DNA from 2 places in the Paenibacillus sp. FSL R10-2788 genome. Region 1 is predicted to be linked to the other one. Evidence: riboswitches for the same ligand, from Rfam matches in the RefSeq annotation. Region 1 holds a riboswitch; the other holds the start of a gene.

Region 1 (12,560 bases):
GCAGGAGCCTTTGCAATTACCACATTGACCAACAAAGGGGTTTCACCTAATTTAATTAGGGAAAACCTCCCTGATTATTCACCTATTATCGTATCCAATCGCGGAATGAGGGAATTACTCCCTGATTATTACTCTTTTTAGTCTGAAATAGTGGTTTTACCGAGATGATTAGGGAGGAATTGCCTAAAACCCTAACTCTCAAGCTATAATCGTCTAAAATGAGGGAGGTTTTCCCTAATTCCATACTCCACTAGACCCTCAAACCACTCGATTGGGTTTACGAATACTCGCACAATCTACATAAGAAACACAAACAGCAAGTCCCCAAATCGCAGAAACTTGCTGCTAAAAACATCACACTTGATCAGACTATTTCCCGTCCCCAATTTCCAATTATTCAGCAACTAACGCGCTATAACCGGCTGCATCTAACAGACCTTTTACAGCATCAGCATATTCTCCATCAACTTCAATCTCAAAAATCCAACCCCCGCCATATGGCTGATCATTGATAAGCTCCGGACTAGCTTCTAATCCATCATTCACCTTGGTAACCGTCCCAGAGACGGGCGAATACAATTCCGATACCGTCTTAACGGATTCGATACTGCCTACGCTGTCACCGGCCGAAATGGTTGATCCTACCTCAGGAAACTCAACAAATACGATGTCGCCTAATAAATGCTGAGCATGGTCCGTAATCCCAACACGTACTACTCGTCCTTCTACTTGCTGTGCCCATTCATGCTCTTCGCTGTAAAGAAGGTTGTCTAATACTTCACTCATTTCAAGCCGCCTCATTTCCAATTTGGAGTTCTAAATTTAGTTATAGCCTAATTTATCCCGGCTCACAATGTCAATATTACTAACAGGAAATATAAATTTGTCATTTTTTCGACGTTTTCTTGTTGACAGCGCCCGACTATACCCGTTTAATGGAGACATACAAGAAGAAACGACGTTGTCGTCTTTTTATAGACAATCGCCGTTTCTCGGAGAAATATAAGGATAATGTATAATGTGAACCATATACTTTCTTATATTTGAAATAAATATAGTTGCGGATGATGGCATAGGGAGAGACTGTCTCACTTGAAGACGGCGCCGAAGGAGTAAGCCCTAACAGGGGTGAATCTCTCAGGCAAAAGGACCTTTGTCGGACGTATCTCTGGAGAGCATCAGACGCAAGGCTAGATGCGTCAGATCACCAACGGGGAAACCTGCAAGCTAGTTACGGCAGGGTAACTCTCAGGTACAAAGGACAGAGCAGAAAGCGATTTGTGCATTTATGCATGATTGCTTCTGCCTGTCCTTTTTTCGTATGTAATCAGATCAAGGGGAGTGACGACATGGATGCTTTGAGAAGAACACCTTTTTATGATCTCTATTCCGCTTATGCGGAGTCCAGGTGCATTGACTTCGGTGGCTGGGAGCTGCCAGTACAGTTTACAGGTATCGTGAAAGAGCATGAAGCCGTTCGCCAGCAGGCTGGGCTGTTCGATGTCTCGCATATGGGTGAATTCATGGTGATTGGGAGCGGTGCAGAAGCCTTTTTGCAAAAAATGACAACCAATGATGTCAGCCGCCTCACGGATGGTGCGGCACAATATACGCTGCTCTGTTATCCAAATGGCGGAGTTGTCGACGATCTACTCGTGTATCGCCTTAGTGAAGGTCGTTATATGCTCGTCGTTAATGCCTCCAACATCGACAAGGACTTCCAGTGGCTGCAAGAGCATTTGACCTCTGAATTCGGTGAAGTCACGCTCACTAATGTCTCTGACGAGACGCTTTTGCTCGCCTTGCAGGGTCCTCTGGCAGAGACCATTCTCGCGGTAGTTACTGATGCTCCTATTTCAACACTCAAGCCTTTCCATTTCATCGAACGCGCCACCGTTTGCGGTGTAGAGGTACTTATCTCCCGTACGGGTTATACCGGTGAAGATGGCTTCGAGATCTACGCTTCGCTGGAAGGTGCAGAAACGTTATGGAACGGACTGCTTGCTGCAGGCGCGCCTCACGGATTAACACCTGCTGGACTGGGTGCACGGGATACCCTGCGTTTTGAGGCAAAATTACCACTGTACGGTCAGGAGCTATCCGCTGACATCACCCCGCTTGAAGCAGGAGTACAGTTCTTCGTGAAGCTGGACAAAATAGACTTTATCGGACGCGATGCACTAATACAGCAAAAAGAAGCTGGGATTCCCCGTCGCCTTGTCGGCCTAGAAATGATTGATCGAGGCATTCCACGCTCCCATTATCCTGTTTGGGCAGATGGGGTTAAGATTGGTGAGGTCACAACCGGAACACAGTCCCCTACGCTGAAACGGAACCTGGGGTTGGCTTTGATTGATGCTGCTTACAGTGAAATAGGCACAGAGGTTTACGTGGAGATACGCGGCAAGCAGCTTAAGGCTGTAGTGATCAAGGCCCCTTTTTACAAGTATAAACGCCTTTAGCGTCCATATAAGGACGGTGAGCTTTTAAGCGAGAAATAGAAGGATAAAGTATAGCGTGAAAATTGTACTTTCTTATATTTTAAAAAAGCCAAGGAGTGAAACCTTAATGAAGCACCGTTATCTGCCCATGACAGAACAGGACCGCGTAGAGATGATGGAGGCCGTCGGGATTCAGTCTATAGATGAGCTGTTCTCCGATATTCCTGAAGCGGTACGTTACCAAGGCACTATGCCGATGTCTGAACCACTCGATGAATACGCCCTGCTGCGCCACATGAAAGGTTTGGCTGACCAAAATGCCGACTTTGATTCTCACGCCAGCTTCCTCGGCGCCGGATTATACGATCATCACATCCCTGTGGTCATCAACCATGTCATTTCCCGTTCTGAATTCTACACTGCCTACACTCCTTATCAACCGGAGATCAGCCAAGGTGAGCTGCAAGCGATCTTCGAATTCCAATCCTACATTTGCGAACTAACCGGTATGAAAGTTGCCAATGCCAGTATGTATGATGGCGCTACAGCTTTGTCCGAAGCAGCGGTTCTCGCGGCTGGTGCTACCAAACGCAAAAAATTAATCGTCTCCCGTACCGTTCATCCTGAGGCTCGCCAAGTGCTACGTACTTCGGCTAATGCTTGGGGTCTGGAGGTGGTGGAGATTGACTATAAAGACGGTGTTACCGATCAAGCTAAACTCGCTGAAGCTATCGAGGGAGATACTGCCGCAGTGCTTATTCAATCGCCTAACTTCTTCGGCAGCATCGAGGATCTTCGCTCGGTTGAGCCGCTGATTCACGCGGTTAAAGGTCTTCTTGTAGTCAGCGCGAACCCAATAGCTCTAGGTGTACTTGAAACTCCGGGCAAACTTGGAGCCGACATCGTAGTGGGTGATGCTCAGCCACTCGGTATTCCGGCTTCTCTCGGGGGTCCAACTTGCGGATTCTTTGCCGTAGCTGATCACCTGATGCGCCGCATGCCAGGCCGGATCGTTGGCCAAACGGTAGACCGTAACGGTAAACGTGGCTTCGTTCTTACACTTCAAGCGCGTGAACAACATATTCGGCGTGAAAAAGCGACATCGAATATCTGCTCCAATCAGGCGCTGCTGGCTCTCTGCGCATCCGTCTACTTGTCCGTTATGGGCAAAGAAGGCATGCGTGAAGTAGGCGAGCTAAATATTCGCAAAAGCCATTACGCTGCTAATAAACTTAGCGGACTAACAGGTGCTGAACTTGCCTTCTCCTCCCCATTCTTTAACGAATTTGTCGTGAAGCTTCCTGAAGGCAGCAGTGTGACCTCTATTAATTCGAAGCTGCTGAAGAAAGGTTATCTTGGGGGTTATGATCTGGGCCGTGATTATCCTGAACTTGCTGGACATATGCTGGTTGCCGTAACGGAAAAAAGAAGCAAAACCGAAATCGACCAATTCGCTAGCGCACTGGAGGGCTGTTTATGAAACCGGAGCAAAGTCTAATTTTTGAATTAAGCCGTCCCGGCCGTTCGGCCTATTCTTTGCCACTATGCGATGTGCCACAGGAAGAAACCTTGGAGTCCCTAATTCCATCAGGTTTACTCCGTAGCGAACCCGTCGTACTTCCAGAAGTATCGGAAGTGGATGTCATTCGCCACTACACTTCTCTTTCACGTCGCAACTTTGGTGTAGACAATGGCTTCTATCCACTCGGTTCATGCACGATGAAATACAATCCGAAGATTAACGAAGATGTTGCCCGCTTCTCCGGCTTCGCCAAAATTCATCCCTACCAACCAGAAGAAAGTATTCAAGGCGCACTGGAATTAATGTATACCCTACAAAATGATCTGTCCGCGCTGACGGGCATGGATGCAGTATCCTTACAGCCTGCCGCAGGTGCTCATGGTGAATGGACCGGCCTCATGATGATCCGCGCCTATCATGAAAGCCGCGGCGAGACCCGCACGAAGGTTATCGTGCCGGATTCCTCACACGGCACCAATCCTGCTAGTGCTTCAGCAGCAGGACTTGAAACGATCACGATCCCTTCCACAGATAAAGGGATGGTTGATCTTGAAGCACTCAAAGCAGCTGTTGGCAGTGACACAGCCGCACTGATGCTGACTAACCCAAGCACACTCGGCTTGTTCGAGACCCAAATCGTCGAGATTGCTGAGATTGTGCATGAAGCAGGCGGCTTACTCTATTACGATGGAGCCAACTCCAATGCCATTATGGGCATTACCCGCCCTGGCGACATGGGCTTTGACGTTGTGCATCTGAACTTGCACAAGACAATGAGCACCCCACATGGCGGTGGCGGCCCTGGAGCCGGACCAGTCGGCGTAAAATCTATCCTCATTCCATTCTTGCCACAACCTACTGTGGTAAAGAATGAAGATAGCAGCTTCTCACTTCACTTCGGTGATCCTGAATCTATTGGACGCGTGAAAGCTTTTTATGGAAACTTTGGTATTCTGGTTCGTGCCTATGCCTATATCCGGACCTATGGTCCAGACGGACTGCGTGAGGTATCCGAAAATGCTGTGCTGAATGCGAACTATATGATGCACCGTCTGGCGCCGTATTTTGAAATCCCATATCCGGGTGTATGTAAGCATGAATTCGTGATGTCCGGCAAAAACCTCAAGCAATATGGCGTGCGCACCTTAGACGTTGCTAAACGATTGCTCGACTTCGGCTACCACCCGCCAACCGTGTACTTCCCTCTGACTGTTGAGGAATGCATGATGATCGAGCCGACGGAAACCGAAAGTAAAGAAACGCTCGACGGCTTCATCGATACGATGATTCAGATTGTGAAAGAAGCGCAGGAGACACCAGAAATTGTAATCAACGCACCGCATACCACAGAGATTAGCCGTTTGGATGAGACACAGGCTGCGCGTAAGCCAGTTTTGAATTGTTCTTGCGGTTAAGTACTTATCAAAAAAATGTTCTAGACAGATAAAAGCCATCCTCCGTTGTTGATTAATTTCGGAGGATGGCTTTTATATCTTATGTACAAACGAGTATTTTGATGTTTATCATCAAAATTTACAACTTAAGTATTTCTATCAATTCCCATCTCTCGCTGATATCCATCTTACTATAAATACTCTTAACGATATTCCGCACAGTCCCCTCTTTCACATTAAGGTCATTGGAAATTTGCAACGCACCTTTTCTTAGTGACCAGTGATACGCTACCTCCCTTTCTCTGGGCGATAATCGATACGAATCACACTTTTCCTGAAATCTGTACTCAATTAACTTTGGGCTTCGTTCCTTCAACTTCAGAACAATCTTTTCGGATAATTGTTTAATAAAGAGAATCGAAAAGCCAATTTGCCTCTCGGCTTCAAATGAAATGTCGATATATCCACATATACAACCATTTATCATTATAGGAGCGCATACACAATTCCACTCTTTAAACATTGGCATACTATGCTCTTCTCCACGCACTACTGCAATTGATTTAACCTCCATCGCTAGTGAAACTGCATTTACTCCAGAGAATTGCTTCGAAAGGTTAGTTCCACTCCTAATTCCAAAATGATCTACTTTCTTCTGAAACGCTTCGAAAGGAGTAACAATATTAATAATATTGCCGGCTTGATCTGTTAAGAAAAAAACAAAGGGCAATAAGAGAAATTCCGTTACTTTCGCCAATTCTGAATGTAGTACTTCAACCAATACCTCGTAGGGAACCAGCTCTTCTATAGAAAAGGATTTTTCTGTTTTGAGGTTACTCCAAGGTTGGCAAAATTCACACAAGGAATTATTAGATTTTTTATCTAAATCATCTACCGTAAACCAAGCTCGTTCACATTCAAGAATATCCAAAACAAACCATTCTCCCAACTTATGGTATTAATTAAACAGAGCATAACACTCCATTCAAAAGAAAACAATGACATAAGTCGTGAGGTTTGTGTTAGATCAAAAAGATAAAAAATTGTTAAATAAAGTGGATTTATTGTAAAAAAAATATATTTTAGCACAGATTAACTCAAAAGGGAATATGTACTGAGGGATATGTATCTTAATAGATATTCTAGTTACTATAAAGTTATTAATCCACTCATCAGGGAGTTTAACAATTACGATAGGTTTGTGAAAATTCACATAGTTATGATCTTTTTTAGGAGGTGCTGAATTGTTTGAAATTCAAAAAAATCAAGAAATTTTGCTTGAAAATGTCCTTTCCGTTAGAAAGAAGATGAATCAAGAAGAATTACAAATAGAAATAGCTCAAACTGCAAAAATAATAGAAAAATATCAAGCAGTGAAAGCAGGACCCCTTATTACGAGCACATTCTCGGCGGAGATTGTTAATGGGGAATATTTAATGGACATGGAGATTATGATTCCTCTCAATAAGCCTTTTCCATCAGATCAAACTTATAAACACAAAAAAATTTTCCACTTAGTTAATGCCCTATCCTGCAGATTCATGGGGAACCCTGTTGGAGTACAAAGTACATATGAATCTATTATAAAGTACATATCAGATAAGGGACTTCAACAAATCACAGCATTTTATAATGTGTACACTTCAGATAACTCTGAAGCTTCCTTAGAAAAAATGATTATTGACATTTATGTAGGTGTAAATCCATCTATTTTATAAAAATGAGGAGCCGGCTATGAAAAAAAAAATAGTGATTTTCTGTTTTAGTATCACATTAATTTTCACTATCTTGAGTTTTATTTATTATATCGATACCTTTCAAGATACTACAATTACTGTATTAGGAACTCTTTTGATTTTGAATCTATTTATCATCAGTGAATGGAATAAGCTTAGACTGGGAAATCAAAATATTAAGCTTTGGAAGGTGTATTTTTCAGTTATTTGCTCAGGAATTATATTGATAGCCAAAATGAATAGGATTACTAATGGTCCCATATGGATACCCTTTTGTTTCACAGGATTTATCGCTCTCATATTAATTGGATTGAATTTTCTAGCCAAACACGAAAAATGAATATGGAATTAAATCAGGGATTTTCATTTGATCATTCACTCCCGATTTAATATAAATCATGATTAAAGGAGGTGACATAATGGAACTCAGTTTTAATCATAGTACGTTTGAAGAACTTGATTTATCTTCGTTGATGGATCTTAATGGTGGTGGCTGGTTAACTAAAGCAGTCGGCGTAGCCTCTTCAGTAGTGGGCGTTGGGGTTGCTGCTGCTGGAGTACCAGCAATCGCTAGTAGCTGCGCAATCTTAGGAGCAATTGCCACAGTACCAGCTCTTCCTGCATTAGGTTTAGCTGCTGCAGTAGCAGGCGTAGGAGTCGCAATATTTGGATAAGGGGGGATTGAATTGGAAATTTCAAGTAGTGGTTTTGAATTATTAAAAGGATCTGAATTGTACGATATTCAGGGCGGTGCTCTTTGGGGACAAATTGCAACTGGTATAGGTGGAGTTATTGCTGGAGCCACTTTAATAGCAGTTGCGGCAACAGCACCAGTTAGTCTTCCAGTAGTAGCAGCATGCGCCTTTGGCTATACTGCCTTAACTACATCTAGTATCATTGTAATTTCCGCAGGAATTGCTAATAAAAATATATAAAACACTTTCCTGAATATTTAGTAGCTCCAAGAGAATAAATATCATTCACTTGGAGCTTATTATGATTTCTATTAGGTCAGAGAAGCAATCTTCTAGTGAGGCTTATTTACAAAAAGATTTTGTTTCAGTTACGAAATCATTCTCTACATGGATAAGATATTGTTGATCCCAATGAATATGTACAAATCACTAATAGTAGGTGGGGTTTATTCTGTTTAAGAAATACTATTGTATTAAACAGCTTGATATTAAAGACTGCGGTGCAGCCTGTCTAGCAACTATCTCCAAACAATACGGTCTCAAATATCCAATCACTAAAATTCGTGAAGTAGCCGGAACTGATAAAATGGGAACCAATATATATGGACTCATAAAAGCAGCAGAAAAACTTGGGTTTACAGCAAAAGGAGTCAAGGGAAGCCATGAAGCCTTCTTCGAAAACTTCCCACTTCCCGCTATTGCCCATGTCATTATAGATCAGACATTATTACACTATGTTGTAATCCACAAAATATCAAATAAGGAAATAATTGTTGCGGATCCAGTCCAAGGCATAGTTAAATATACACCGGAAGATTTCTTCCAAATCTGGACAAGTGTCCTTATCTTAATGGTACCCACTCCTCAATTCAAAAAAGGGGACCAAACAAAAGGTCTATTTGCTCGTTTCTTTGGATTGCTGATTCCTCAAAAAAGAATGCTAGGAGGAATTTTTCTAACATCTATACTCTACACTATCTTAGGTATACTTGCTGCATTCTATTTCCAATTTCTTTTAGACGAAATTCTACCCTTTGGATTAAAAAAGACACTTAACATAATATCTGTTGGAGTCATCATTCTCTACATATTTCAAATATTATTAAATGCCTTTCGTAGCCATATCTTACTGACGTTGAGCCAAAAACTCGATATTTCACTCATACTTGGCTATTACCACCATGTGTTAAAGCTCCCAATGAATTTTTTTGGTACACGTAAGACAGGAGAAATAATATCAAGGCTTATGGATGCTTCGAAAGTACGAGATGCCATTTCCAGCGCAACACTAACCATCATGATCGATATTATCATGGTTATTGCCGGTGGAATTATTCTATATTCGCAAAGTGCTCTTTTATTCGGAATTACTATACTTATGGTGCCAATGTATCTGGTATTGGTTTGGAGCTTCCACAAACCATTTGACCGTTTAAACCGCGAACAGATGGAAAAAAATGCTCAGCTCACCTCCTATATTGTTGAATCAATAGATGGTATCGAGACAGTTAAAGCCTATCATGCAGAATCGAAAGTGGGCTATGAAACTGAACAGAAGTTCATCTCATTTCTGAGATCTGTCTTCAGTTTTGGTCTTTTCAATAACATTCAAGCCTCCCTCAAGAGTTTTGTACAACTCGTTGGAGGAGTAGCCATACTGTGGGTCGGAGCAAGACAAGTGATAAAAGGCAATATGACAATGGGCCAATTGATTACCTATAACTCGTTATTGGCTTACTTCCTGCAACCCATCCAGAACTTAATCAACCTCCAGCCCACTTTGCAAACGGCCATTGTCGCTGCTGACCGATTAGGAGAAATTCTTGATTTGGAAGCGGAGAAGCATAATGATGAGGACAAGAAGATTCAACCTGCTTCATTAAAAGGTGATATTAAATTTGATCGTGTCAGCTTCAGATACGGTACACGTTCCCTTGTACTTCATGATATCGATTTGACACTTAGACAGGGTGAGAAAATTGCCTTTGTCGGTGAGAGCGGCTCGGGTAAAACCACACTAATCAAATTAATTATGCAATTTTACCAACACGAAGAAGGCGATATCTTAATTAACAACTACAACATTAAAGATATTCATTTAGATAGCTTAAGACAGCGGATCGCATATATCTCACAGGATACTTTCTTTTTTAGCGGAACAATTCGGGAAAATCTATGTCTGGGTGTCGATCAGGATATGGATTTGGAACTGATTGTTACCGCCTGCCAAACCGCACAGGCTCACGAATTCATCAATCAGCTTCCACTCCGCTACAACACTTTGTTAGAAGAGAATGCGACCAATATTTCCGGAGGACAGAAGCAGCGACTGGCTATCGCCAGAGCGGTGCTCAAACAGCCGGATATTCTTATTATGGATGAAGCCACTAGTAACCTGGATTCTACAACGGAGAAGGCAGTATCGGAGACGATCAATGCTTTTGAAGACATGACTACGATTATTATCGCTCACCGTTTGAGTACAATCATGCGTTGTGACCGAATTTATGTCATGGATCAGGGGCGGATTATTGAGTGTGGGACACATCAGGAGCTTCTAGATTACCGTGGAAAGTACTACGGCTTGTGGAAAGATCAACTCCCCGGGGTTGAACAAAAACAAGATCACACCATTCAATATGCTGCTGCAGGAGTAGGCGAGGTGTCTCTCGTATGAGCGCACAAATACATAACTTATCAGAAATGACCGATAGCAGAGAAATCATGGAATCCAAGACCAGTCCTGTGATTTCTATTTTCATACTTATCTTATTTATTCTATTGGGGTCTGCGTTGGTCTGGTCCTATTTTGGCCAGATCGATGAAGTCGCCAAAGCCTCTGCTGTAGTTAGGCCCAATGAAAAAGTCAGTACCATTCAGACTTCATCTGTGGGAAAAGTGGAACAGGTATATATCCATGAAGGGATGCAAATTAAGCAGGGCGAGCAGTTAATTTCCTTTGAGCATAAAGAACTCGATATAGAATTATCCAATCGTAACTCCGAAATCAATAAGCTCACTAAGAAACTGCACTATCTCGAGCTTTATAAACAAAGCATTAGCAATTTAAACAATCAATTTTCTTCTGAACATGCAGACGAAGTTTACTATTATGACATGGTAGAACAATTTCTCCTTGAATACAGCCAGCAGCAGCAGACCTATCAAGGAACCCAGGATCAGCTTACAGCTGCCATTCACGAGAATATAGGTTTGCAAGAATCTTCTGCCTTTAGTGCCGAATCCAGTTTGGATAAATCTCTTCAAAATAAAATTGAACTGGAACGAAAAAAGAAACTGCTGAATGTTGAAATTACAAACGAGAAATTGCTTGTGCAATCCATCAAAGAGAATCAAAATCTGCTTCCATCTACAGATACCAAACGGACGGAACAATATAATACATACCAAATTAAATATGTGCAACTATCTAAACAATCTGCTGAGAAAAAAGAAATCTACAACCGTTCGCTCAGCTTGGGGGACCGCCTTGTGCCTCAATCTCAGATTACAGATGAACAGCATCTATATGAAAGTTCATATTTGCAAATCAACCAATTCCAAACCGAAGCCGTGCTCAGCGCAGAAAGCAATATCACCAATTACAATCAACAATTGGTTGAGATAGAGGTCAGCCTCGATTTGCTAATAAATGGGCATGATCCCTCAGTTTCAGAACGAAAAACTTTAGAAATGCAAAAGAAACAGCTGGCTGAGCAGCAAAATGATCTACTGAATCAAGAGAAACTTAACCGGTCAACCGAAAAAACCTCATTGGAAAAGTTGAAACTTGACCGTATTGTACAGATTCATTCAGCAATAGAAGAAAATAAAAGAACCTTAATTACGCTGCAAGAGGCTATTAAGCAACTTGAGCTTGAACGAAACAAAAGACTGCTCATAGCACCAATTTCTGGGACCATTAATATTTTAAAAGAAACCAACATCGGGGACATGGTACAATCCGGCGAAGCCTTGATCTCCATTATTCCTAGCAACGAGTCAAAATATAAAATGAGCATCGCCGTACCTAACGCAGAAGCAGGAAAAATAGCGATTGGCAATAAAGTTGATTTCAGCTTTTCAGCCTTCCCTAAACAAAGTTTCGGTTCCCAAAAAGGTACGATTACATCTATCAGCACAGATTCAATTGTTCAGCAAGACGGTCTAAGCTACTATTTGGTGGAAGCAACGATATCCAATGACCCACTTGTTAATCGCAGAGGTGAACGTGGAGAGCTTCGTGTAGGGATGATAGCGCAAGCCTCTGTTATTACCGACTCCAAGAAGATCATTGATTTTGTTCTTGAAAAAATCAACTTAAAGGAATAGTGAGGTTGCCAGCTAAATGTTAAAGAAAACAGCTCTCTTGATACTTTCCTTCTTATTACTTCTATTGCCGCATTCCATTACAGCTCATGCTGATACGCAGGTATCTAGTGCAACAAAATTGCTTTCCATGGAAGAAACAATCCAGCTAGCATTAACTAACTATGTAGATATCAAGCTCTCACAATGGAATATTGCAGAAACGGATTCCAAATTCTCGTATGTATCATCTGAAAAGAAAAAGCTGGAACAAAAAAATGTAGTCATAACTAGCGGACTGCTGCCAGTAAATCCTGATATTTTTATCAGTAGTATTCCTGGTTACTCTGATTTAAGTAAAGAAGAACAGGCAGGGGTTAATCAATCCATTCTCATTCAAATTATGATTAACACATCTCTGAATCAATGGGTTAGCGCTCAGACTGAAAGCCAAAACAGTTACA
Region 2 (12,560 bases), 450 kb from region 1:
GGAGGCATCGATTTAAAAACACCACGCTGGATCAGTGACGGAGATGCCAACAAGGCGGTTGTTGTATTGCAGACCGGATGGCTAACCGAGCAACAAAAGGCAAGCCTGGCTTCCTCTGAATTGAGTATCTATGTGAAGCTTAACGGAATCGAAAACCCGTATGTACTTAAATTTTCCCTCAAGCAAGCAGGATTAGTGCGTAATATTCAGCTGCCTGCTATAAAGAATGACAACCAATTTGAAATCAAAACCACCCGTGTTGCTGCGGGAGAGACTTCTGTGCGTATCGCTTTAGCGGTTAAAGGGGTTGCCACCCAAGGCCAGGCTTTAGGATATGACATTTATGATAATCTGGGCAATAAATTAGAATCTATTGCAAGAGATTCTATTGCAGCAACTCAAAATACGGTTTCTGAAGATTTATTGTTCGAAGCACCTCGCTCAGCCGCTGAATATCTAGTTATCAGACCTTATCAAGCCGTATTTGAAAAAGGCAACACCGGGGCTTATAAATTAGATGCCAAAGGCAATGTAGTTAAAAATTATAACAAGCAACTGGAGATCAAAATCCCTCTAAAATAATCGTTAACGCAGCAAACATAAACATATATATCTAGGAAAAGGGGATTACCTCTCCGCCGAAGGCTTGAGGTAATCCCCTTTGTTCAATTGAAAGAAGGTTCCGTATTACTGATCATTTATAGCTAAAAAGCGGATAGTAGCTGTTGTCCCCTTACCTTCAGAGCTACTATAATAAATTTCCCCGCCGTATTTTTCTACGATATTAAAGCAAATCATTAATCCTAAACCTGTTCCATTACTTTTTAATGAATAAAAAGGAGTGCCTAGCGACTTAACCTCTGCTTCTGACATCCCGCTTCCTTCATCGATGATTGTTATCTCAATAAAATTATTGTTCCTATTCGCCATAATAGAGACAGATTTACCAACTTCCGAAGCCTCTAAAGCATTTTTTATTATATTAATAAGCAGCTGCTTAAATTCAATTTTATTAATAGAAATCATGCAATCTTCTTCTACGTAGGTAACGATTTGATTATCAGATAACATTGCGTAGGAATGGAGCAATCCTGTAACACTTTCAAGTACATCCTTCACATCTACTTTTTCTAATTTTTGCTCTCCATTTGGCTTTGAAAGGGTTAGAAATTGCGAGATAATCTGTTCTACTGTGTTTAATTCATCAATCATTAATTTAAATTTTCTTTTCATAGGATCATCAAATGAAGGATCCTCATCAAAAAACTGCAAAAAACCTCTAACCACTGTCACTGGATTTCTAATTTCGTGCGCAACGGCAGCTGTTAATTGTCCAACCATCTTTAAACGCTCAGATTGCTGTAATTGTTCATAATAAAGCTGCTGTTTTTTCATCCGTTTAAATGATATTTGAAAAATGAAAAATAATAACACTTGAACCGCTATTATATTAATGAAATTGCCTAGCATATCATAATGTAAATATGTATATAAATCCCCTCTATCAATCAAGAGGATATAGCCAAATGTAATTACCATTAGTACCCCATTTATAATGAAGGAAAAATAGAACAATTTTAAATCAAAAAATAGAATAGACAGTGCAGGAATAAGACAAATGAGGATATAGGTAGTCCATGTTTGAGGATATAAAAAGAATAGCGTATAAAAATACGCAAATCCAAATAGAATGATAATCTTTCTAAAAGTATGTGTCTCATGCTTAGGGTAAATCCATAAACAAACCGTTAGAAACGCCACACATAAAAAATGAATGATATAACCAAAATCAATCCCATCTAACTCTAGGGTAGATAGTATCAATCCAAACATCATAAGAACGATGATCATTAACATTAATATGTAATAGGTTTTTCGATTCACCCGACTGTAGAACTCTCTCATGAATTCACCACTTTTAAATTGATTTTACCATTACGATAGTTATCTTACTTGTAAACTTATTGTCGAAATAAGAATTATATCAGTTGAAATAGTAATAAACAATAACTGAAAAAAACTGTAAACTCGATGATATTATAGTTTGTAAAAAATTAAAAAACCGGGAGATACCATTTTAACAGTATCTTCCGGTTTTCTGTTTAACTTTGCATATTCTTTAAGCAAACGTCCATGTAGGAACGCTTGAAACCGGCAAGGGCTCCCTGCCCAGTCGCGGTTGAATATAACCACGGCTTCTGCGCCGGTTAAAGCTTTCCTCATAAACTAGAGAGGTGTTTCGGTCCTGATTATTTTATTATCTCTTTCCCTCTTTCTTCTATTTATCGAATACAAAACAAATAATAAAATAAACCATAAAGGCGTCAACAATAATGCCGGACGAGTTTCATCAGCAAACAGCATAATTATGAGTATGATTGCAAACAAGGCTAGAACAACATAATTCACAAAAGGTGTGAACGGTGCCTTGAATTTTGATTTGGCCTGCAATTCCGGCTTCGTCTTTTTATATCGCAAATGGCAAATTAGAACGACGCCCCAAACCCAGATGAAACAAATGGCACTAATCGTTGTCACGATGCCAAAGGCCGTCTCCGGAATCAGCTTACTCAACAAAGCCCCTACAGATAAGACAAGCGTGGATATGAATAAAGCATTACTTGGCACATGATTTTTATTAAGCTTTGCAAAGTTGGCTGGAGCCTGGTCATTTCTGCTTAGATTGTATAGAATCCGGCTTGTTGAGAACATCCCGCTGTTACAAGCGGAAGCAGCTGAAGTTAATACAACGAAATTAATAACCCCCGCGGCAATCGGAATCCCCACTAAACTAAATGTTTTAACAAAAGGACTTTCTGCCGGGTTTAGTTCTGTCCAAGCGTTGATGCATAATAAGGCAATAATAGCACCCACGTAGAAAAATAGAATTCGCAAAGGTATTTTATTAATCGCCGATGGGATAGTTTTTTCTGGATTGGATGTTTCCGCTGCTGATACCCCCACCAATTCCACACCCACAAAAGCAAACACAACCATTTGAAATGAAAGTAAGAACCCGGAAATCCCGTTTGGAAATACTCCCCCATGTGCCCAAATATTACTGAGCGCAACCGTTCCGGTAGTTGTTTTGAATCCAATCACCAGTAAAACTACCCCTATGGCAATTAACGCGAGAATAGTGATTACCTTAATTAAAGCAAACCAAAATTCCAATTCGCCAAAGCTTTTTACAGTTAATAAATTGAGTCCTAATAAAATAATTAAACAAATGACTGCGGGTATCCATTGCGGGATATCAAACCAATATTGTACATAGACCCCAACAGCTATAATATCGGCCATAGCCGTCATGATCCAGCAAAACCAATAGGTCCATCCAGTTACAAACGCCGCCCGCGGTCCAAGATAGTCTTCGGCAATGTCTGTAAAAGATTGATAACCTGCTTTTGACAACAGAAGTTCTCCCAATGCCCTCATCACAAAGAAAATAGCGATACCCACGATTAAATAAGCAAAAATGATCGATGGTCCTGCCAGCTGTATAGCTTTTCCAGATCCTAAAAATAATCCGGTACCGATGGTTCCACCAATCGCAATGAGCTGAACATGTCGATTCTCTAAATCTCTCTTTAATTCTTGTGCTGCCATTTCGAACCCCCCCTTATGTGAAAAAAATAACAAGTGAAAATGATAACAAAAAAGAGATTGGATACGCTCCAATCTCTTAGGTATAAGAATAATAAATAAAATACATTTATTTATTCTGACGATGATCAGAATAACAAATGAATTATCTAGTACTCTTCTGTCCTTTTGCCTGAGATTGTGAACCCTTCGGCGCCGGGGGATTCCCCCACGGTCTCTCCAGAAGCTGCTCCTGCTATAGTGTGATCCATAGCAATCATAGCTTGCGAATTATTTAATTTTTATGTCGCTAACTTCATTTTTAATATTTTTCAATACTAATCATTGTCAAATATTTTGTCAATAACATTAATTACCGCTTTATTATTGTTCCATTAACTTTTATTGCACACAATTAAGGGCTTGTCAGCCAAGCCGCCAATTCTTCTGTCTGCAGGCACAACCTTCAATACGCTCTCCTTAGCACTCCATGACTGACTAACACCTTACATGTTTTCGTTTGAAGCCCAGCTTCGATTTATCAACTGCCTTTTGAATATTAATTGAAGCATTCAAAATCTTGCTTTTTGCACTACCGGTATGGACTTCCACCGGGCCAACTTCCTTTGCAATCTCAACCGCTTTATCATGAAGCGGCAGATAGGATACGCCCACAGTGTAGATGAAATTGTTCATTGCGTATTTCGTTCGTTCAGGGGCATCATGAATCGTATTTTTAGCAAGCTCCAACATAGCGGCCAATTTTTCTGCGGAAAATTCACTGTCCGGGCGATTTCCGAGCAGCCAGCAGTAACAGTTCCAGCCCGCCGACATTTTCAACTCTATATCACTTGCAATCCATTTATCAGAAACCTCTTGCGCAATATCCGTCTCCGCCAACGTTACTGCCACCACAAAGTCCGATAGCATATAGAAATAAGCCCCAGCAATCCACCGCTCAAAATCCGACTCTGACATTGCTTTAGGCTCCGCGATCACCCCGGCAAAATACATAGCGTCGTAATTTCCCGTAGCATAAAGCTGCTCGGCCAAGGGTTGATTATGTTTTATTTTTCTGAAGATAGGCTTCATCTGGCCTGTGGCCACACCAAAAAGCGGTTCGTGCGCGCCATTGGATAGATATATTTTCTTGGTGCGTTCCTTGCCGAGAGCTTCAAGCTCTTGCATGACCGTTTCTAAATCCATTGTTCGCACTTCCTTTTTTATGAATATTGGCTAGGGACTCAAACTTTACTTGAATATATCATAAATGCCCTTATAAATATCTTCTTTTATACATCAAGGTAATTTGCCCCGCTATGTATTCAGCGCTATATTGGTTGCCATCCTTAATCCACCACATAATAATCCCCAGTAGTGAGGCTGCAATAATATCAACGGAGACTACCTCCTTAGTAGAGTCAATGTTCCTCGCGTTTCTTCGTTTTTCGACAGTATTTTTTAACAGGTTGGTCAAGTGGTTTTTGAAGCCTTTATGCTCAATCAATACAGCAAAAACTTTCCGGTATTCAAAAAAATAATTTAAAAAGGTGATCAGCTGCTCCTGTTCGTTGTTGCTCTTCATTTGTAATAGCGGTTCAACCTTCATGGATAGGTCATCGAAGATTTCATGTACGATCTGGCGCAATAAATCGTTAATATCCTCATAATGCAAATAAAACGTTGCGCGATTTAGTTCCGCGCGGTTGGCGATTTTTTGGACGGTCAATTGCGAAATCTCCACATTGTCGGACAATAATGAAAAAACAGCGTTTTTCAACATCTTTTTTGAGCGAATGGCTCGTGGGTCAACTCTTTTATGTTCAGTCATTTCATCCCTCTATTATCGTTTAAATGGCCTTTCATCAACTAATTTGCCTATTCTGTCGATTAGTCGACATTTTCAATAAAATTGCAAATAGGAATACTTTTTAAATCCTGATATGATTTATTTTATTGACACTATGTCGAAAAAGCAATGAAGAGAGGACTGCAACATGCAAGAAGACACTAAGAACATAAATAAAGGGATCTTATTAACCATCTTAATCCTTGGTTGTTTCTTATCCACACTCAATCAGACGCTTTTAAATGTCGCCTTAAGTAGTTTGATGGATGTTTTTGATGTCACAGCAACAACCGTACAATGGATTTCAACAGGATTTATGCTGATCAACGGGATTTTGATTCCGATTACGGCCTATTTAATGAAACGTTTTACAACACGGCAATTATTTATAAGTGCCATGTCATTTTTATTAATCGGTTCTATAATTTGTGCAGCAGCGCCGAGCTTTAGTCTACTCTTAATCGGACGGATGATCCAAGCTGCCGGTGCAGGGATTATAATGCCGCTCATGATGAGTGTTGTGCTCGCCATCTTCCCCGTTGAAAAACGTGGCAGCGCTATGGGACTGCTTGGGCTGGCGATGATATTCGCTCCTGCTATTGGGCCAACGCTCGCGGGTTTTGTTGTCGAATACCACTCTTGGCGCTGGTTATTTATCGGGCTTATTCCACTTGTCCTCATTGTTATAGCGTTGGCGTTCAAGTATTTAGTGAATGTATCTGAGACGTCTAAGTCGAAGCTTGATGTGGTAAGTGTTCTTTTATCAACCGTCGGATTCGGCTTAATTTTATACGGCTTCAGTAGTGCAGGAAGTAAAGGCTGGGATGATGTAATCGTGATCCTAACCTTAGGGATTGGGGTCGTGGTAACAGCCGTATTCTGTCTTCGACAAATCAAATCGGATGATCCACTGCTAAACCTGTCGGTCTTCAAAAATAAAGTGTTTACGATGACATCTCTTATTAACGTATTAATCACAATGATGATGTACGCAGATATGATCTTATTGCCTATTTATCTGCAGAATGGTCGCGGGTTTACAGCATTTGATGCAGGACTACTATTGTTGCCGGGCGCACTCGTAAATGCGTTCATGTCACCCGTCACCGGTAAATTATACGACCGTTTCGGTGCGAAACCGCTGTTCATCATTGGCCTATTGTTTATTATTCCATCTATGTGGGCGGTAACAGATTTATCTGAATCGACCACGTATACTTATCTAATGATTCGTACCATAGGCCTGCGAATTGGATTAAGCTTCATTACTATGCCACTCAATACAGCCGGACTAAATGCGTTGCCCAAACAACTCGGCACTCATGGTACAGCTGTGAATAATACCGTTCGCCAAATTGCCGGGGCCATTGGTACTGCTGTCGTAATTACAATTTATACAGTGCAGGCAACCAGTCATGCAACTACACTGATGCAGAATAATCCCTCCGCTACTCCTGAGATCTTTAAATCCCTTACATCGATTCTTGGGGCAAGTGACGCCTACTACTTCATGATGATTTTATCCATTGCCGCATTTGTTATAACATTATTTATGCCCACGAAAAACAAGCTCATGATTGAAAAGAAAGCAAACCTAGTTAGCAAAGAAGAACCTCCGTTGTAACTAGTAATTGCAGTGTATATGAAGAAAAGCCATTCCTTAGCGGAGTGGCTTTTGTTATGAATGGCTTGCTTTGGATCATTGGAGCACGTATTCCTACGAGCATCAATATTTCCTTATCCATATCAGTATCCCCCTCTCCATATCAAATGTGTAGAATCTATTATAAAAACGAAAAAATATTTAAACTTTACACATAAGTTAATATATGGTATTTTAATAGTGTTATTAAAAGGAATATTAATCCATAATAAGGAGCTGATTCCATTCATGAAACTATCTTTAAAAAAGAGATTGATGCTTGTTGGAACCTTTGTTTCAGTCTTTCTTTTTTCTTTTGTTTCCCAAGCATATGCGACTAATTTAATTGGCTACCCTACAGCTACACAAGCTAAGAATAATTGGTGCTGGGCTGCGACTAGCGTTACCATACTTCAATATTACGGAATCTCTGTAAGCCAATGTTCTTTTTATGATCATGTGAAGGGAACCTCCGGCTGTACAACAGACGAGAGTGAATCTTATGGAACTGTTCAAGAAGGCATTCATGATTATGGTGTCTCCAGTTGGAATCATACAGGAGCACTATCTTACAGCGATGTAAAAAACCAGATTGATAATGTTGGCAGTCCTATATATGTAAGCTGGAAATGGAATAGTGCTACCGGTGGCGGGCACGCAGTAGTTATCTATGGGTACGACACATATAGTGGAAATGATTGGATTCAACACATGAACCCGAGTGGGGGCACAAAAACCTCCATGTTATACACCAACATTAAAGGTGGCTCCAGCTACGATAGAACCTGGAGATGGGGACTTCATGGCTTCAACAAATATATTTAAGGAGGGCTTCCCATTAAGAAAACGCTGCTGTTAACTGTAACTTCATTCGTTTTATTTCTGACTTTTTTCTCACCTGTATGGGCTCAGACCGTAACTGAAGATGTTGTTTCTTTTGCAAATACAGAAGGATTAACATTGATTAAAGAAGGGCTATCTAAAGATCCTGAAGGGTATGGTTACAACAATGAAGCAGAGATTAGTGAAATTACCGTAGGTCAAGGAATGCAGATTCATTTTATTGATGGTGCTAAGCTTAGGGCGGCTTCCGATAGTCTGATTGAAACGGTCACACCCCAAGACAACTGGGAGTTTCTTATTTTATCGGGCGGAATACCCAAATCTAAAATGATCATTCAAAAGGATTCAAACGGGTCCTATCAAGTTACTGAGTTTGGAGGAAATCCTGATACTTTGGCCTATGCTATTCATTCACTAGAAGCTGAGGGTGAAGTGAGTGAGCCTACACTTATCCGTGAGCGGGACGAATATATAGCTGCCTTCAAGAAAGACAATCAGGAACTAATCATCGCCCCACAACGAGCCTCATCAGCAGAAACAAAAGGACTAAGCAATATTTCGGAGCCTCAAGCACCCGGGCATTTAATTGATGTGTTACAAACGATGCAGAACGATTCTTCCGATGACGAGCAGGATGGGTCGGGAACCATTGCTTCCGCATATTATGCGGACGATAATAATCATCTAACAAGGTCTATCACCATTAGCGCCATTATTGCTCTAGTAACGGTATTTGTGTTCTGGGCCTATCTCAGAAGACGTAAACAACCTAAATAAATGTAAAAATAAGTAGGCCGCCCTCCTTCATTGGATTGCGGCCTACTTTGATAGATAGTACCTCTAAAAAGCCTCCCTCTCCCCATATGATTAGGACATAAAGGCTGCCAAAGACCTCGTTAGCATAACACCATTTGTAATGGTATCTTGCGGCTAAACATCTCGTCCAGTACCCATGCCCCTTTTATACATTTTTTCTGCTTCAATAGGACTTTCTTTTGCCGTGATATGATACGGAATTACCCGATAAACTTGAACCGGACCGCCAAATACAGCCGATCTATACTTTTCCACATGCTGCTTGGACAAGGGGCGATTATAATAACCCGGTACGTATTTATTGATCAATTCCTGAAGTACGTGTGTGGCTTCATCCAAATCTGAAATCGGTTCTGCTTGTCCAAAAATCATTACGCTCATATAAGCTGTATCCATTTTGGCTGGTACCGGGTCTGTAATAGTTCCGTATTCCTCACATACCGTAAAACATACCTCCGGATTATCACGCATGACCTGATTACGTCTTCCATCTCCAGCCCCATGAATATACAGTTTCCCTTCAGTCCATACATAATTAAGTGGCACAACATAAGGGAGGTTCCCATCAACCAACCCCAGATAACCTAATCTCGTTTGGTGAAGGAACCTTTCAATCTTCTCTTGATCTAAGCATTCCCTGGTCTTGTAACGAACCGAATTCATATCGAATCTCTCCTTTTATTTAAATTGCGGATACCAGCGTTGTTACGGTAGTATATCAATGAATGGATTGCATTAAAATATCCAAAATTCGCTGTTTAGAGCAATCCATAATTCGTTTTTTATGATTGGAGTTTCTATTTGGAGGTATGTACGATGATGAAAGTAATTCGCAATGATAAGAGACCGATCTGGCAGCAATTGCTTGATCAAGCGATTCATAATATTACTAGCGGAGTCTGGGCACCAGGAGAATTACTGATTCCTACCCGCGAACTTGCGCACATCGTAGGTGTCTCCCGCTCAACTATACAGATCGTCTATGAGGAATTGTTAAGTCGAGGTTATACAGTTACCTCCCGCCGGGGAGGGACGCGAGTTAGTACGTGGAAGCAAGTCACTATGTCCACGAAGGAAATAGAAACAGAGGGCCCCACACCTCCGTCACTCTCCTTGCTAGACTCAGCTGTTGATCAATTACATGACTGGTTCAGAGGTAAAGAACAGCTAGAAGTGGATATTGATTTCAGTCCCCATGAACCCTATTTGGATGAACAATTTCAAAAAAACTGGCGGCAATCGCTGCTCCAGGCATCCGCTGAAATGGATTTATCAAGCTGGGCTTACGGTAACTGCTACGGGTACACACCATTACGTGAGCAAATACAGCGTTATTTATCACTTGAACGGGGCATACATGTCCAAACCAATCAGATTCTGTTGACCTCAGGAGCTCAGCATAGTATTGACTTAATCGCACAGTCACTTTTAGCTGATGGGAACACTGTCTCAGTAGAAGATCCAGGTTTCCCAGCTGCTTGGATGGCAATGAAATACCGCCGTATGAATGTGGTACCCGTTCCTGTTGATGAGTATGGTCTAGTGGTTGAGCATATTCACCCGCAATCCAAACTGGTCTTTGCCACCCCTTCCCACCAGTGCGCAGTAGGGGTCGTTATGTCGGAGCCCCGCCGGCAACAATTGCTGCATAAGGCCGTTCAAGAACGATTTTGGATCATTGAAGACGATTATGATAGTGAATTTCGATATCGCGGGGAGCCGCTGCCAACGCTGTTTAGTCAGGCATCTAATAATACTTTGTATCTCATGAGTTTCTCTAAAATGATTGCACCAGGCATTCGTATTTCGGCTATTGTTGGATCAGTCGAGGCAATTGCTCAGCTAGCGAAGGTGCAGGAGCTGACTTACCGTCATCTTCCGATTATGGATCAGCTAACACTAACCCACTTCATTAAAAATGGTCATTTTATGCGCCATATGCGAAGAGTCAGAAATGTGTACCGTCGAAGACACGAGGTCATGGCAAAAGCTATTATGGCTAGCCGCTTAGGGGAGCGCTTCACGCTCAGTGGAGTAGAAACTGGATTACATATGTTATTAGAAGCTGAGGAAACATTCGACGAAGAAGCTGTGACAAAGTTAGCCCTACAACATGGAATACGTGTGTACCCTCTTGGACCCTATTGTTTGGATAGCAAAAGAAAAGGATGGGTATTAGGGTTTGCAAAAGTAAATGAGGCAGCGATTGAGCAGGGCATTCATCGTCTTGCGGAGCTGATCCTATAAAATCATCTCCGCAGCACTCACAAAATTTGTTGAACAGTCCATAGACTATTTTAGATTTATGAAACCATTGCTTCCGCGTATTACGCGGACGATAATAATCACCTAACAAGGTCTATCACCATTAGCGCCATTATTGCTCTAGCAGCAGTATTTGTGATCTGGGCCTATCTCAGAAGACGTAAGTAACCTAAGTAAATGTAAAAAGAAATAGGCCGCTCTCCTTCATGGAGTGCGGCCTATCTTTCTCTCATCTACGGCTCCCGAGAAATATTCAAACACTGCACTAATACTATTAAAAACTTACCAAGAAACTACTCAAAGGCATATCGGTTTACTCAACTTTCCTTATAAACAATTTTTTCAAAAAAAGCATAATCCTTATAAAGAATTTTCTGGAATTTCCGATATATTTATAGTACACATAATGGTTCAAATTACCTAATTGGGAGGGTTTTATTTGAAAAAGATTTTTAAAATCGGGTGTCTGGGATTCATCGCTTTAATTGTACTAATCATTGTCATTGGTATATTTGCTAAAGATAAGGATAGTTCAAACGACACAACTAGCAAATCTAATACCACCGCAAACTCTGTAGAAACAAAGGGCACCTCAAAAGAAGATGCGAAAAAACTAGCAAAAAAAGGAGAAGAATTACAAGTTGGCGATGTTGTTTTTAAAGTTAACAAGGTAACTACTACCAAGGAAATTAAAGATGGAAATTACTTATCCTACTCACCTAGTGCTGACGGAAGTATTTTCCTAGTAGTAAATGTAACTGTTAAAAATGCTGGTAAAAAAATGATTACCACAGACTCATCATACTTTCAACTCCTAAAAGATGAAGTTACGTATAACCCGTCAACGTTGATTACTTCTTCCGGAGACTATTTTTTATATGAAGGAATCAATCCTGGATTGGCTCAAACAGGCAATGTAGTATTTGAAATCCCAGAAGATATGACTGGATTTCTTTTAAATGTCCAAACTGGGTTCTGGGGAACCGAGCAAGGACAGATTGAATTGAAATAATACTATATGGATCGTAAACCACCAATGTAAGTTGGTGGTTTTTTGTTACTTCTTCGACGTAAAAATTCTACTTTATGATCAAAATAACCGTCAACGAAGTAACTAGTGCTTTAAAACGTAGTGGTTAAGATATTTGGCAGTTAACAACTGGATATTTAAAAAACAATGCAAAAGGCACTACCTTGAGGCAGTACCTCTTGCATTGTTAAGTGAAGAGATATCCAATTTAGGGGGAGATTAATCCTCCGCATCGATTCAATCAGGTCGTATGTTACATAGCTTTTTCAGCCAGATCGCTAACTAAATTTCTCATCCACTTACGGGAGTAAATCCGGGCGTAGCCGATGCCAAAGCGGACAACCTCCTCCAGCGAGATGACGAGATACACAAGGTAGACAGGTTGCTTCCAAATGTATGACAGCAACAGCCCGGATGGGACTCCTATCAGCCACGTTGCGGTAGACTCCATGCCGAATACGAACTTGCTGTCTCCTCCGCTGTTTAGTATACCGCCGGCTATAATCATATTGGATACTTTGACCCAAAGA

What was found. Region 1 has a riboswitch for glycine ahead of gcvT (glycine cleavage system aminomethyltransferase GcvT). Riboswitches for the same ligand answer to the same signal wherever they lie in the genome.
Region 2: it holds a riboswitch for glycine, as region 1 does, so the genes downstream of both, NSQ50_RS30435 (amino acid permease) here and gcvT (glycine cleavage system aminomethyltransferase GcvT) in region 1, are expected to answer to the same signal.

The regions. Positions count from the first base shown of each region.
Region 1 is NZ_JBBOQA010000001.1:6,399,810-6,412,369, forward strand. Features, by position in the region: gene gcvH (glycine cleavage system protein GcvH) at 394-786, opposite strand; glycine riboswitch at 1,065-1,163, shown strand; gene gcvT (glycine cleavage system aminomethyltransferase GcvT) at 1,350-2,462, shown strand; gene gcvPA (aminomethyl-transferring glycine dehydrogenase subunit GcvPA) at 2,569-3,921, shown strand; gene gcvPB (aminomethyl-transferring glycine dehydrogenase subunit GcvPB) at 3,918-5,378, shown strand; gene NSQ50_RS28540 (helix-turn-helix transcriptional regulator) at 5,497-6,288, opposite strand; gene NSQ50_RS28545 (hypothetical protein) at 6,602-7,075, shown strand; gene NSQ50_RS28550 (hypothetical protein) at 7,513-7,767, shown strand; gene NSQ50_RS28555 (hypothetical protein) at 7,780-8,028, shown strand; gene NSQ50_RS28560 (peptidase domain-containing ABC transporter) at 8,237-10,465, shown strand; gene NSQ50_RS28565 (HlyD family efflux transporter periplasmic adaptor subunit) at 10,462-12,120, shown strand; gene NSQ50_RS28570 (hypothetical protein) at 12,137-12,560, shown strand, end outside.
Region 2 is NZ_JBBOQA010000001.1:6,847,694-6,860,253, forward strand. Features, by position in the region: gene NSQ50_RS30425 (DUF5643 domain-containing protein) at 1-582, shown strand, start outside; gene NSQ50_RS30430 (sensor histidine kinase) at 688-1,851, opposite strand; gene NSQ50_RS30435 (amino acid permease) at 2,227-3,609, opposite strand; glycine riboswitch at 3,757-3,839, opposite strand; gene NSQ50_RS30440 (DNA alkylation repair protein) at 4,084-4,791, opposite strand; gene NSQ50_RS30445 (TetR/AcrR family transcriptional regulator) at 4,862-5,416, opposite strand; gene NSQ50_RS30450 (DHA2 family efflux MFS transporter permease subunit) at 5,583-7,058, shown strand; gene NSQ50_RS30455 (C39 family peptidase) at 7,326-7,901, shown strand; gene NSQ50_RS30460 (hypothetical protein) at 8,037-8,696, shown strand; gene NSQ50_RS30465 (pyridoxamine 5'-phosphate oxidase family protein) at 8,850-9,398, opposite strand; gene pdxR (MocR-like pyridoxine biosynthesis transcription factor PdxR) at 9,552-10,982, shown strand; gene NSQ50_RS30475 (DUF4352 domain-containing protein) at 11,440-12,012, shown strand; gene NSQ50_RS30480 (MATE family efflux transporter) at 12,284-12,560, opposite strand, start outside.